4 regions of the Streptomyces sp. NPDC031265 genome follow, and region 1 is predicted to be linked to each of the others. Evidence: riboswitches for the same ligand, from Rfam matches in the RefSeq annotation. Region 1 holds a riboswitch; each other region holds the start of a gene.

Evidence for each region. Region 1 has a riboswitch for cobalamin ahead of nicT (Nickel transporter NicT). Riboswitches for the same ligand answer to the same signal wherever they lie in the genome.
Region 2: it holds a riboswitch for cobalamin, as region 1 does, so the genes downstream of both, ACZ499_RS31735 ((2Fe-2S) ferredoxin domain-containing protein) here and nicT (Nickel transporter NicT) in region 1, are expected to answer to the same signal.
Region 3: it holds a riboswitch for cobalamin, as region 1 does, so the genes downstream of both, metE (5-methyltetrahydropteroyltriglutamate--homocysteine S-methyltransferase) here and nicT (Nickel transporter NicT) in region 1, are expected to answer to the same signal.
Region 4: it holds a riboswitch for cobalamin, as region 1 does, so the genes downstream of both, ACZ499_RS29120 (ribonucleoside-diphosphate reductase subunit alpha) here and nicT (Nickel transporter NicT) in region 1, are expected to answer to the same signal.

Annotation. Positions count from the first base shown of each region.
Region 1 covers NZ_JBVIHM010000020.1:133,399-136,600, reverse strand. The annotation lists gene ACZ499_RS27200 (penicillin acylase family protein) at 1-1,231, shown strand, start outside; cobalamin riboswitch at 1,595-1,802, shown strand; gene nicT (Nickel transporter NicT) at 1,830-2,987, shown strand; gene ACZ499_RS27190 (NAD(P)H-binding protein) at 2,980-3,202, opposite strand, start outside.
Region 2 covers NZ_JBVIHM010000027.1:77,647-80,848, forward strand. The annotation lists gene ACZ499_RS31730 (MFS transporter) at 1-718, shown strand, start outside; cobalamin riboswitch at 1,058-1,250, shown strand; gene ACZ499_RS31735 ((2Fe-2S) ferredoxin domain-containing protein) at 1,289-1,675, shown strand; gene ACZ499_RS31740 (hypothetical protein) at 1,826-2,059, shown strand; gene gap (type I glyceraldehyde-3-phosphate dehydrogenase) at 2,385-3,202, opposite strand, start outside.
Region 3 covers NZ_JBVIHM010000005.1:221,630-224,831, reverse strand. The annotation lists gene metE (5-methyltetrahydropteroyltriglutamate--homocysteine S-methyltransferase) at 1-1,436, opposite strand, end outside; cobalamin riboswitch at 1,598-1,821, opposite strand; gene ACZ499_RS11170 (molybdopterin-dependent oxidoreductase) at 2,118-3,202, shown strand, end outside.
Region 4 covers NZ_JBVIHM010000023.1:67,357-70,558, reverse strand. The annotation lists gene ACZ499_RS29120 (ribonucleoside-diphosphate reductase subunit alpha) at 1-1,725, opposite strand, end outside; cobalamin riboswitch at 1,855-1,978, opposite strand; gene mctP (monocarboxylate uptake permease MctP) at 2,271-3,202, opposite strand, start outside.

The DNA.
Region 1 (3,202 bases):
CGACAACCTGCGCTCGATGAACGAGTGGCTGGCGATCGGCAGGGCGCAGTCCGTGGCCCAGCTCAAGCAGGCGCACCAGACGTACCAGGGCATCCCCTGGACGTACACGATGGCCACGGACACCACCGGCACCGCGTACTTCAACGACTCCTCCGCCGTGCCGAACGTCACCGACGACCGGCTCAAGCGGTGCGCCCTGCCGGGCGAGGACCACGATGTGGCGGGCGTGCTCGATGGTTCGACCTCGGGCTGCGACTGGGGCAACGACCCCGACGCGGTCGTGCCGGGCATCTTCGGCCCCGGCCACCAGCCCCGGCTGACCCGGACCGACTACGTGGCCAACTCCAACAACGACTCGACCCTGACCAACCCCTCGGCGCCGCTGACCGGTTACCCGCGGATGTACCGCGCCGGAGTGCCGCTCGGGCCGCGCGCCCAGCTCGGGCTCCAGATGATCGCGGGCCGGCGCGACGGCACCGACGGACTCGGCACGCCGGGGTTCACCCTGTCCACGCTGCGGGCGAGCATGCTCGGTAACCGCAACTACACGGCGGAGCTGGGCCGCGACGACGCGGTCGCGATGTGCCGCGCACACCCCGTCCTGACCGCCACCGACGGCACCGAGGTGGATGTGCGCGCCGCCTGCGGCGTCCTCGCGGCCTGGGACACCCGCGACGACGCCGACAGCCGCGGCGCCGTGCTGTGGCAGGCGTTCCGCACCCAAGTGGGCGGCCGGCACCCGTGGTGGCGCGTTCCGTACGACCCGGCCCAGCCGCTCACCACCCCGCGCGGGCTCAACGGCGACGATCCGCAGGTGCGGCGCGCGCTGGCCGACGCCGTGCGCGGGCTGGCCGCCGACAAGGTGCCCCTGGACGCGCCGATAGGCAGCGTGCAGCGCTGGGCGGGGATCCCGCTGCCCGGCTGCTCCGGCGGTGAGGGCTGCTTCAACGTCGTGAACGCGTCACCCACGTCGGGCAGCGGCGGCGCCACAGGCCCGAACTCCCCGGAGGACTACGCGTCGGGCTCCAGTTTCATCATGGCCACGGAGCTGACGTCGCAGGGTCCCCGCACCCGTACGATCCTCACCTACGGGCAGTCCTCCAACCCCGAATCGCCCCACTACACCGACCAGACCGTCCTCTTCTCGCACAAGCGCTGGGTCACGGAACGGTTCACCGAGGCGGAGACAGGGTCCGATCCCCAGCTCCGGACCACGACCCTGCACGGCTGACCGGGGCGACCCGAACGGGCCGCGCCATCCCCGCAGTGGAGGAGCCGCCCGCGGAGCTGTGGCGGCGTGCGGTGCAGCGGTGGACCGACCCGTTCGTGACCGAGGCGCTCTCCGGCGCGGGCTCCGTGCGCGGCTGGGCCGAGGCCGTGAGGCGCATCGACTACCACTTCGGCTCCGACGAGGTCCGCGCCCGCATCGACCGCCGCCCGGCGTTCCCCGCGCCGACCGGAGGGTGGGGAGTCGGGCCGAGCGGCGGGCCCGCCGCGTGCTGCGAGGTGGGCGGACGGTCCCCGGCGGCGCGCCCGAAATGTGATCTGCAATCCCCCTGCCCGCAGCCAGACTTGCAGGTGAGGCGGGTCGCACCTACGGTTGGCGAGCCGTGGTGTTCGGGAAGACCGGTGCAAGACCGGAGCGGCCCTCGCCACTGTGATCGGGCCCCATGTCGTTCAGGCCATGAACGGCTTCGGGTAGCCCGTCCCGTTGTGCCACTGGGGGCCGTAAGGCCGCTGGGAAGGCGGGGACGGTGCGATACCCCGGAAGCCAGGAGACCGGCCACGGCATCTCGCTAATGATCCACGAGGTGCTGGAGCGTGAACGAATGACCCTGCCCACCCTGCCCGCCACTTTCCAGTGGCGGCGTGAGGACACCGTCCGCACCGCCTGGCTGCTGGCGGTGATCGCCGCCCTGCACGTCGTGGCGTTCGGCATACTCTTCCTGCTCGTCGTGCCCGAGCACTACGAGGTCGGCTCGAAGACGTTCGGCCTGGGCCTCGGCGTCACCGCCTACACCCTCGGCATGCGGCACGCCTTCGACGCCGATCACATCGCCGCCATCGACAACACCACCCGCAAGCTGATGGCCGACGGCAAGCGGCCGGTGTCGGTCGGCTTCTGGTTCGCGCTCGGGCACTCCAGCGTCGTGGTCGCGATGGCGGCGCTGGTCGCCGGGGGCGCGCAGCTCGCGGGCACCCTGATGAACGACGACTCGCAGACCCACCAGACCCTCGGAGTCGTCGGAACGACCGTCTCCGGATCGTTCCTCTACCTCATCGCCGCGCTCAACCTCCTCGCCCTTGTCGGCATCCTGCGGGTCTTCCGGGCCATGCGTGAGGGAACGTACGACGAGGCCGAGCTGGAACAGCACCTGGACTCACGGGGGTTCATGAACCGCCTCCTGGGCCGCTTCACCAAGTCGATCACCAGGCCCGGCCAGATGTACCCGCTGGGCTTCCTCTTCGGGCTCGGCTTCGACACCGCCACCGAGGTCACACTGATGGTGATGGCCGGCTCGGGGGCGGCCGCCGGGCTGCCCTGGTACGCCGTGCTGTGCCTGCCGCTGCTCTTCGCGGCGGGGATGAGCCTGTTCGACACCATCGACGGTACGTTCATGAACTTCGCCTACCAGTGGGCCTTCTCCAACCCGGTGCGCAAGGTGTTCTACAACCTCACCATCACCGGGCTCTCCATCGCGGTGGCCTTCCTGATCGGCACGATCGAGCTGGTGGGCGTCCTGCACGAAAAGCTCGATCTGAGCGACGGTGTCACCGGCTGGGTCGCGGACCTCGACCTGGACAACGTGGGCTTCATCATCGTCGGCCTGTTCGTCGCGGTGTGGGCCGCGGCCCTGGCGTACTGGCGGTTCGCCAAGGTCGAGCAGCGCTGGGCGGTGCGCGTCGCCGCAGCCGCCGATGCGCCCGGCCAGGGCGGGCCGGGCACGGCCCGGGACGGGGCCGCCCCGGCTGCGGACGTCATCTGAAGGCCACGACGCTGTCCGCCGCCCAGGCCGTGAACGTACGCGGTGCCCGGCCCAGGATGCGCTCCACATCCGGACTCACCTGCCGCTCCTCGGGCGTGGGTTCGCCGAGGATGCCGAGCGTGGCCTCGACCACCGGCTCCGGCATGAAACGCATCAGCAGCTCCCGCGCCTCGGCCCGGCTCTGCTCGACGAACCGCACCGCTGTCCCCAGCGCG
Region 2 (3,202 bases), on a different contig from region 1:
GGTCAGCTACCTGCTCTCGGCGCTGGGCATCCGCGCGACAGGCGGGCACGAGCCGCGGCCCGAGCGCCGGGAGGGCCCGCGCATGCGGGCCGGGGACCTGCTCGACGGCTGGCGGTACATCCTCGCCGACGCGACACTGCGTCCACTGCTCCTCAACACCGCCTTGTTCAACGGCCTGGTGATGGCCGTCCAGCCGCTGCTGGCCGTCCTGATGCTCGGCCGGCTCGGCTTCGCACCGTGGCAGTACGGCCTCGCCTTCGCCGCGCCCTCAATCGCCGGACTGCTCGGTTCACGGCTGGCCCGACCGCTCGTCACCCGGTTCGGGCAGCACCAGGTCCTGGTCGTGGTCGGGGCGCTGCGCGCGATCTGGCCCGTCGGCCTGGCCTTCCTGGGCTCGGGCACCGCAGGGCTGCTGCTGGTGATCGGCGTCGAGCTCGGGCTGATCTTCTGCTGCGGGGTCTTCAACCCCGTCTACGCCACCTACCGCCTCGAACGCACCGCGACCGATCGCGTCACCCGCACCCTGTCCGCCTGGGCGGTGACGACCAAAGCCACGACCGCGCTCCTGACGGCCGTCTGGGGCGTACTGGGCAGCCTGCTCGGCCCACGTACGGCCATCGGCCTGGCCGGCGTGCTCCTGCTGGCAACGCCGCTGCTGCTCCCTCGCCGCGCGGCAGCGCATTTCTCCGAGCCGGAGCCGGCACCGAGCCGCACCTGACGGGCCGCCACGGCCGTCACCGCTTGTTGGCCATCGGCCTCTGTTGCGAGACCCGCCACACGCTCATCGGCTCGTCTGCTCCGACGGCTTCGCCCTGACCAGCCCTTCGACCGCCAATCCCTCAGCACGGCTGCCGCGCCTGCGAACGCCTCAACTGCCCCCTCAGAGCGCCGCACCACCCCTCGGGCGCTCCCTGCGGATCGACCAGAACACCACCACCTTCATCCCCTGACCCGTCACCGATCGCATGACTTGACCAGGCAGCCCTGGCGCGCCCTCTCCGGCGGCGAACCACAGCGCGTCCGGATCGCCCACCCCCGGGCGACGGTGGTGACGCGCTGCCGCCCGACGTGCGACGATGCCCGACGACAAGGCGACGCGGAACGAGGAAGCCGGTGGAATTCCGGCGCGGTCCCGCCACTGTGATCGGCGAGCGAACCCCGAACAGACCACTGCCCGGACACGGGCGGGAAGGACGGGGCGAGCGGCGACCCGAGAGCCAGGAGACTCACGTCGTCGCCTCCTTGACGAAACCGGGGCGGATCTCCCCGGAGGAGGAGCGTGAGCGGTATGTCGGAGCGGCAACCAGAAGATGACGCCGGACGCACCCCAGCCGACTCGGCCCCGTGCCGGATCGTGGTGTGCAGGGACTGCTGCTGCGGGAGCGCGAAGGTGCCCGGAGTCGACCACGCGCAGCAGAAGGCGCGGCTTGCCGAGAACGCGCCCGTACGTGTCTCCGCCTGCCTCGACGTCTGCGAACAGGCCAACGTGATCGTCGTCCAGCCCTCTCGTGCCGCACGCGTCGCCGGTGCCCGCCCGGTCTGGCTCGGTTTGGTCAACGATCCCGACGCCACGGACGACATCGCCGCCTGGGTCCAGGCCGGCGGCCCCGGCATCGCGCCCTGTCCCGACATCCTCGACCTCTACGCCTTCACCCCACGCCGAAGGGCGCGATGAGCACGCATGGCCGTCCGGCCCGGCGCCCGTCCCTGAACGGCGGCTGGTCCAGAACGTGTACCGGAGCCCGCTTGGTGGTCCACTACGCTGATCACCAAGCGGCGAGCGTACGGGTGTTCGCCATTTGGCAATTCAGGGGGAGCGGGGGCCGTGGCCAAGCCTGTACGTGCCGCAATAGGGGACACCTGGATCAGGTGCAGCTTCTGCCAGGGCGATGTTTTCCGGGACCGCGAGGTGAAACTCAACAGCTCCGGGGCGGAGTTCATGAACCTCGGCTGGGCGAACGAGTCGGCAACCGGGCTGATCTGCTGGAACTGCGGCTATGTCCTCCTGTTCGCGAACAAGAGTCTGAAGCTGTACAAGGTGGAGAAGAGCCAGGGGTGACGCCGCGTCTGGGACCCGTGCGTCAACCTCCGCCCAGCACCCGCTTCAGCTCCGCCTCGTCCATGCTGGACCGGCCGTGGATGCTACGGCGCTGGGCCTCGGCGTAGAGCTGGTCGTACGCCGGCCCCTGCGATCCGCCGTGCGAGCGCTGCCCGCTCCGCTTGGACGACGACGTCTCCTGCGTAGCTTTCGGTCTCGGCGTGTGTCCGGCGTGGTGGGACGCGGGTTTCCAGCTGGGTGAGGCGGGTGACCAGCCCGCACGCGGCGGTGGTGACGTGCGGCCCGTGCCCGATGTCGCGGCTCGGACCGCCCCGGCGCCCGGCTGTCACCGCCCGGCGAGCAGCTCCAGTGTGTCGATCACCCGGTTGGAGAAACCCCACTCGTTGTCGTACCAGGCGACCACCTTGACATGGCGGCCGTCCACCCGGGTGAGGGCCGAGTCGAAGATGGACGAGGCCGGGTTGCCCGTGATGTCGGAGGACACCAGCGCGTCCTCCGAGTACTCCAGCACGCCCGCGAGCGGCCCCTGCGCCGCCGCGCGGTAGGCGGCCAGCACGTCGTCGAGCGTCACGTCACGCTCGACGGTGGTGTTGAGCTCGACGATCGAGCCCACCGGCACGGGCACCCGGATCGAGTCGCCGGACAGCTTGCCGTCGAGGTTCGGCAGGACGTGGCCGATCGCCTTGGCCGCGCCCGTCGTGGTCGGCACGATGTTGACCCCGGCGGCGCGGGCGCGGCGGGGGTCGCGGTGCGGGCCGTCCTGGAGGTTCTGCTCCTGGGTGTACGCGTGCACGGTCGTCATGAACCCGTGCTCGATCCCGGCGAGTTCGTCGAGCACCGAGGCCAGCGGCGCGAGCGCGTTCGTGGTGCAGGAGGCGTTCGAGACGATCGTGTGCGCCTCGTGGTCGTACGCGTCGTTGTTGACCCCGAACGCGAGGGTGACGTCGGCGCCCTCCGACGGCGCGCTGACCAGGACCTTCTTCGCGCCCGCGTCCAGGTGGGCGCGGGCGGCCTTCGCCGAGGTGAAGCGGCCCGTCGCCTCCAGGACGAGGTCGACGCCCAGCTCGGCCCAGGGCAGGTCGGCCGGGTCGCGCTCGGCGAGCACCTTGATGCGGCGGCCGTCGACGACGAGCGTGTCCCCGT
Region 3 (3,202 bases), on a different contig from region 1:
TCGGCCTTGATGCGCTCCTCGTAGCCCGCGGTGTCGACGCGTCCGGCGCGCAGGTCGGCGCGGGCGGAGCGCACCTCTGTGGTCTGCGGGAACGAGCCGATGGTGGTCGTGGGCAGCAGCGGCAGCCGCAGCCGGGCGCGCTGGGCCGGGGCGCGTTCGCCGTACGGCTGGGAGCGGCGACCGTCCGCCTCGGTGACCGTCGACGTACGCGCGCGTACCGCCGGGTTGTGGGTGAGGGCGGATCCGGCGCGCGAGGCCAGGTCCGCGCGGTTGGCGGCGAGTTCGGCGGCGATGGCGCCGGTGCCGGTGGTGAGGCCGCGGGCCAGCGTCACGGTCTCGGCGGTCTTCTGGTGGGCGAAGGCGAGCCAGCGGGCGATCTGCGGGTCGATGTCGCGTTCGGCCGTCGCGTCGAGCGGAACGTGCAGCAGCGAGCAGGACGGTGCCACGTCGACGGTGCCCGCGAGGCCGAGGAGCGTGCCGAGAGTGGCGAGGGACTTCTCGTAGTCGTTTATCCAGATGTTGCGGCCGTCGACGACGCCCGCGACCAGCCGCTTGCCGGGCAGTCCGCCGACGGCCGCGAGGGTGTCGAGGTTGGCGGCGGCCGGTCCCGTGAAGTCCAGGCCGAGGCCGTCCACGGGCGCCTTGGCGAGGACGGGCAGGGCCTCGCCGAGCTGGTCGAAGTAGGAGGCGACCAGCAGCTTGGGGCGGTCGGTGAGGCTGCCGAGCGCCCGGTAGGCGCGGGCGGCGGCGTCCAGTTCGGCGGGGGTGCGGTCCTGGACGAGGGCGGGCTCGTCGAGCTGCACCCACTGCGCGCCGGCCGCCCGCAGATCGGCGAGCACCTCTGCGTACACGGGCAGCAGCCGCTCCAGCAGGGCCAGAGGCTCGAAGGCGGCGTCGACGCCGGGCGCGGGCTTGGCCAGGAGGAGGTAGGTGACCGGGCCGACCAGGACGGGCCGGGCCGCGAGGCCGAGCGCCAGCGCCTCGGTGAGCTCGGCGACCTGCTTGCCGGAGTCGGCGGTGAAGACGGTGTCCGGGCCGAGTTCGGGCACCAGGTAGTGGTAGTTGGTGTCGAACCACTTGGTCATCTCCAGCGGCGCCACGTCCTGGGTGCCGCGCGCCATGGCGAAGTAGCCGTCGAGTGTGTCGGTCTCGACGGCGGTGCGGTGCCGGTCGGGGATCGCCCCCACCATCACGCTGGTGTCGAGGACGTGGTCGTAGTACGAGAAGTCGCCGGTGGGGACTTCGTCGACGCCCGCGTCGGCGAGCCGGCGCCAGTTGGCGCGGCGCAGGTCGCGGGCGGTGTCACGGAGGGCGTCGGCACTGACGCGGCCCTTCCAGTACCCCTCGACGGCCTTCTTGAGTTCCCGGTCGGGGCCCTGGCGGGGGTAGCCGTACACGGTGGCCCGTGCTGCCGCGGCTGCGGACTTGCTGGTCACGAAACTCTCCTTCGCGAGAATGTCTCGAAATCGACCCTGATGCGGGTCGTGGGCGCGAAGGGAGACGGACAGGGCGGCCCGCGCGGAGCGGTGCCCGCGCTCGAACCACCTCTTGTCTCGCCGACCCGCCCACGAGGTCACCAAGGTCTCCGCGCGCGTCGGTCGCGCACGGGCAACGGGCAGGTCTTCGGACTCGCGGGCACGCCTGCCGGTTTCCCGGCGGACACCTAGTGGCCGTCGCTTCCCAGACCCGGCCGGGCCCAGTGCGTATGACGGCGGTCGTTCCCGCTCACCGCTGCGGGGCAGTCCCGGATTCCCACCGGGTTCCCTCTTACGACGCCTCCCGCCTGGCGGACGGGGGCGAACCAGCTGCGAGCGCCACCCTACAGAGCCGGGGGCCGGAAGGCCCCTCACATCGGGCCCGCACGCCTCGTGATGTCCGACATCGGAGGCGTGCCGCAGTCGCACACAGGTGCTCACAGCATCGGGGCGCGATTAGTGTGGCCGACGTAACCACTCGTGATCGCCGCACGTGACATCGAAGTAACGGGCATTTCGTACGGTCGGAACCCAAGGGATCCCGGCCGAGACGAGAGGGGACACCCGTTGACCGCACAGGGCACGCGGGCCGCCACCGAACAGGTGCGCACGGTCTGCTCGTACTGCGGTGTGGGCTGCGGGATGGTCCTCGACATCACCGTGGGGCCGGACGGCCGGCGCACGGTACTCAAGGCCTCCGGCGACAAGGCGCACCCCGCGAACTCCGGACGGCTGTGCACCAAGGGGGCGACGACGGCCGACATGCTGGCCGCACCCGGACGCCTGGCCACCGCGCTGGTACGGGGCGAGCGGGGGGCAGAGCCGGTGCCCGCCGGCGTCGACGCGATGATCGCCGAGACGGCGGGCAGGCTGCGGGCGATCGTCGACGAGCACGGGCCGGACGCCGTCGCGCTGTACGTGTCGGGCCAGATGAGCCTGGAGGCGCAGTACCTGGCCAACAAGCTGACCAAGGGGTTCATCGGCACCAACCAGATCGAGTCCAACTCCCGGCTGTGCATGGCCAGTGCGGGCAGCGGCTACAAGCTGTCGCTCGGCGCGGACGGGCCGCCCGGCTCGTACCAGGACTTCGAGAAGGCGGACGTCTTCCTGGTCATCGGCTCCAACATGGCCGACTGTCATCCCATCCTCTTTCTGAGGATGATGGAGCGCGTCAAGGCCGGGGCGAAGCTGATCGTCGTCGACCCGCGCCGCACCGCGACCGCCGCCAAGGCCGACCTCTTCCTGCAGATCAAGCCCGGCGCGGATCTCGCCCTGCTCAACGGGCTCCTGCACCTGCTCCAGGAGAACGGGCACACGGACACCGCCTTCATCGCCGAGCACACCGAGGGCTGGGAGGCGATGGGCGAGTTCCTGGCCGACTACGCGCCCGCCTCGGTCGCGGAGATCACCGGGATCCCCGAGGACGACATCCGCACGGCGGCGCGGTGGATCGGCGCGGCCGACGAGTGGATGAGCTGCTGGACCATGGGGCTCAACCAGTCCACGCACGGCACCTGGAACACCAACGCCCTGGTCAACCTGCATCTGGCGACCGGCGCGATCTGCCGCCCCGGCAGCGGCCCCTTCTCGCTCACCGGCCAGCCGAACGCCATGGGTGGCCGCGAGATGGGCTATATGGGCCCCGGGCTGCCCGGCCAGCGCTCGGTGCTCGTCGACGAGGAGCGGGCCTTCACCGAGGAGCTGTGGGGGCTGCGGCCGGGCACGCT
Region 4 (3,202 bases), on a different contig from region 1:
CACGCCGCGCGCCGCGCGGGTCTTGTCCCAGGCCGGGAGCGGGCCGTTGCGCTCGGCGAGGTCGCAGGACGCCTCGTACGCCGTGAGCATGATGCGCTCGGCCAGCTTGGTGGAGAGCGCCTTCGCCTCGGGGGAGTCGAAGGGCAGGCGCAGCTTGAAGAAGACGTCCTGGAGGCCCATCGCGCCCAGGCCCACCGGACGCCACTTGGCGTTGGAGCGGCCGGCCTGCTCGGTCGGGTAGAAGTTGATGTCGACGACCCGGTCCAGGAAGGTCACGGCCGTACGGACGGTCTCGTCCAGGCGCTTCCAGTCGATCTCGCCCGAGGCGAGCACGAAGGAGCCGAGGTTGACCGAGCCGAGGTTGCAGACGGCCGTCTCGCCGTCGTCCGTGACCTCAAGGATCTCGGTGCAGAGGTTGGAGGAGTGGACCGTGTGGCCGGGCTCCGCCGTCTGGTTGGCGGTGCGGTTGGAGGCGTCCTTGAAGGTCATCCAGCCGTTGCCGGTCTGCGCCAGGGTGCGCATCATCCGGCCGTACAGGTCCCGGGCCGGCATCGTCTTCTGGGCGAGACCGGCCGCCTCGGCCTTGCGGTAGGCGGCGTCGAACTCGTCGCCCCACAGGTCCACCAGCTCCGGCACGTCGGCGGGGGAGAACAGCGACCAGGTGCCGTCCGCGTCCACACGGCGCATGAACTCGTCCGGGATCCAGTGCGCCAGGTTCAGGTTGTGCGTGCGCCGGGCGTCCTCACCGGTGTTGTCGCGCAGCTCCAGGAACTCCTCGATGTCGGAGTGCCAGGTCTCCAGGTAGACCGCGGCCGCGCCCTTGCGCCGCCCGCCCTGGTTGACGGCCGCGACGGAGGCGTCCAGCGTCTTCAGGAACGGGACGATGCCGTTGGAGTGGCCGTTGGTGCCCCGGATGAGCGAGCCGCGCGAGCGGATGCGGGAGTACGAGAGGCCGATGCCGCCCGCGTGCTTCGACAGACGTGCCACCTGGTGGTAACGGTCGTAGATCGAGTCCAGCTCGTCCAGCGGGGAGTCCAGCAGGTAGCAGCTGGACATCTGGGGGTGGCGGGTGCCGGAGTTGAAGAGCGTCGGCGAGGACGGCAGGTAGTCGAGCCGGCTCATCAGGCCGTACAGCGAGGCGACCTCGTCGAGCGCGCGCACCGAGTCGTCCTCGGCCAGACCCGCCGCGACCCGGAGCATGAAGTGCTGCGGGGTCTCGATGACCTGGCGGGTGATCGGGTGCCGCAGCAGGTAGCGGGAGTAGAGCGTGCGCAGTCCGAAGTAGCCGAAGCGGTCGTCGGCGCCGTCCGCGAGGGAGGCGGCGACCAGCGCGTCCAGACGCTCCGAGTGCAGCCGTACGAAGTCGGCGGTGCGGTCCGCGATCAGGCCCTCGCGGTGGCCGACCTCGACCGAGTCGGAGAACGAGACCGAGCCCTGGGTCGCGGCCTCGTCGGCGATCGTGACCGTCAGCAGCCGGGCGGCGAGGCGGGAGTACGCCGGGTCCTCGGAGATCAGACCGGCGGCGGCCTCGGTGGCGAGCCCACGCAGCTCCGCCTCGTCCGAGCGCGCGTTGCGGCCGCGCAGCGCGGCGGCGGCGACACGGCCGGGGTCGGTGTCCGGCAGATCGGCGGTGAGGTCGGTCAGGGTCCGCAGCAGCGCGGTCCCGGGGGCATCGGCCGGCTCTTCGGCGATCGCTGAGGCGGGATCCGCAGGGGCGATGGTCACGTGGGGGCACTCCTCGCTCGGCACGGGGCCTTGGGGAAGTGCGCGGGCACACGGACACACCCCCTCGGGGGTACGCCGCGTCCACATGCCCATTCCGCGAGGCCCGGACGTCTGGCACCCGGACCGGACGGCCAGGGCGCGCTGTCGGCAGGTCCTCGGACTGACCAGGTACGCAAATGCGTACGAGTACACCGTTGCGGGACAGTTCCGGATTTGCACCGGATTCCCCTGCGGCGACAGCGAGCACGAGCATACATCTTGTGCCGGGAGTTGTTGGCGCCCCCACATGTTGTGTCGCATCCGTACCGGAGCGTGTTTGTTGGGGAGTTGCTCGACTGCGGGCCGGTGGGGGCTGGTCGCTCCCCCAAGTTCTCGGCTTCGCTCGAACAGGGGGACCCCCATCGCGGCGGAGCCGCACATGTCACAGCCCCGCGCCCCTCAGGGGTTGGGGGTGCCGTACGCCGAACCTTCAGGCGGTCGTGGGCATTCCCCCAGGCAGCGGAAACGGGCCGCCGGAAACCCGGCGGCCCGTCATGTGGCTCGCGTCAGTGTGTCGCGGCCGGGAGTTCCGTCTGTACGCCCGGGTCGCCCGCGTCCGCCGTGTAGTCCTCCGGGGACGTCTCGTCGACGCCGTCGGGGGCCTTCAGGGCCCTCAGGACCACCGTGAGGACCACGGTGACGGCGACGTTCAGGACGAACGCGGTGAGGCCGATGTAGCCGATCTCACCGATGCCGGGGATGTTCTTGGAGCTGCCGCCGAAGTGCTTCTGGGTGGGCGAGGCGACCCCGTACGCGGCGAGCGTGCCGTACGCCATGCCCACCGCCCAGCCCGCCAGCAGCGCCCAGCGGTGGAACCAGCGGGTGAACAGACCGCCCACCAGGGCCGGGAAGGTCTGCAGGATCCAGATGCCGCCGAGCAGCTGGAAGTTGATCGCGACCGTCTTGTCCATGGTCAGGACGAAGACCAGCGCGCCCACCTTCACCAGGAGCGAGACCAGCTTGGATACCTTGGTCTCCTGCTCCGGCGTGGCGTCCGGCTTGAGGAAGTCCTTGTAGATGTTGCGGGTGAAGAGGTTCGCGGCCGCGATCGACATGATCGCCGCCGGGACGAGCGCGCCGATGCCGATGGCGGCGAACGCCACGCCCGCGAACCAGTCCGGGAACATGTCCTCGAAGAGCTGCGGGATCGCCAGCTGGCCGTTCTTGACCTTGACCCCGGCCGCGATCGCCATGAAGCCGAGCAGCGCGAGCAGGCCCAGCATCAGCGAGTACAGCGGCAGGATCGTGGTGTTGCGGCGGATGACGTTGCGGCTGCGGGAGGAGAGGGTCGCCGTGATCGAGTGCGGGTACATGAAGAGCGCCAGCGCCGAGCCGAGGGCGAGTGTGGCGTACGTCCACTGCCCGGCCTCGGGGGGCACCAGCGCACCCGTGGGCTTCCCGGCCGCGTTGGGTGTCTCGAACTTGTGCCGGGCCGCCG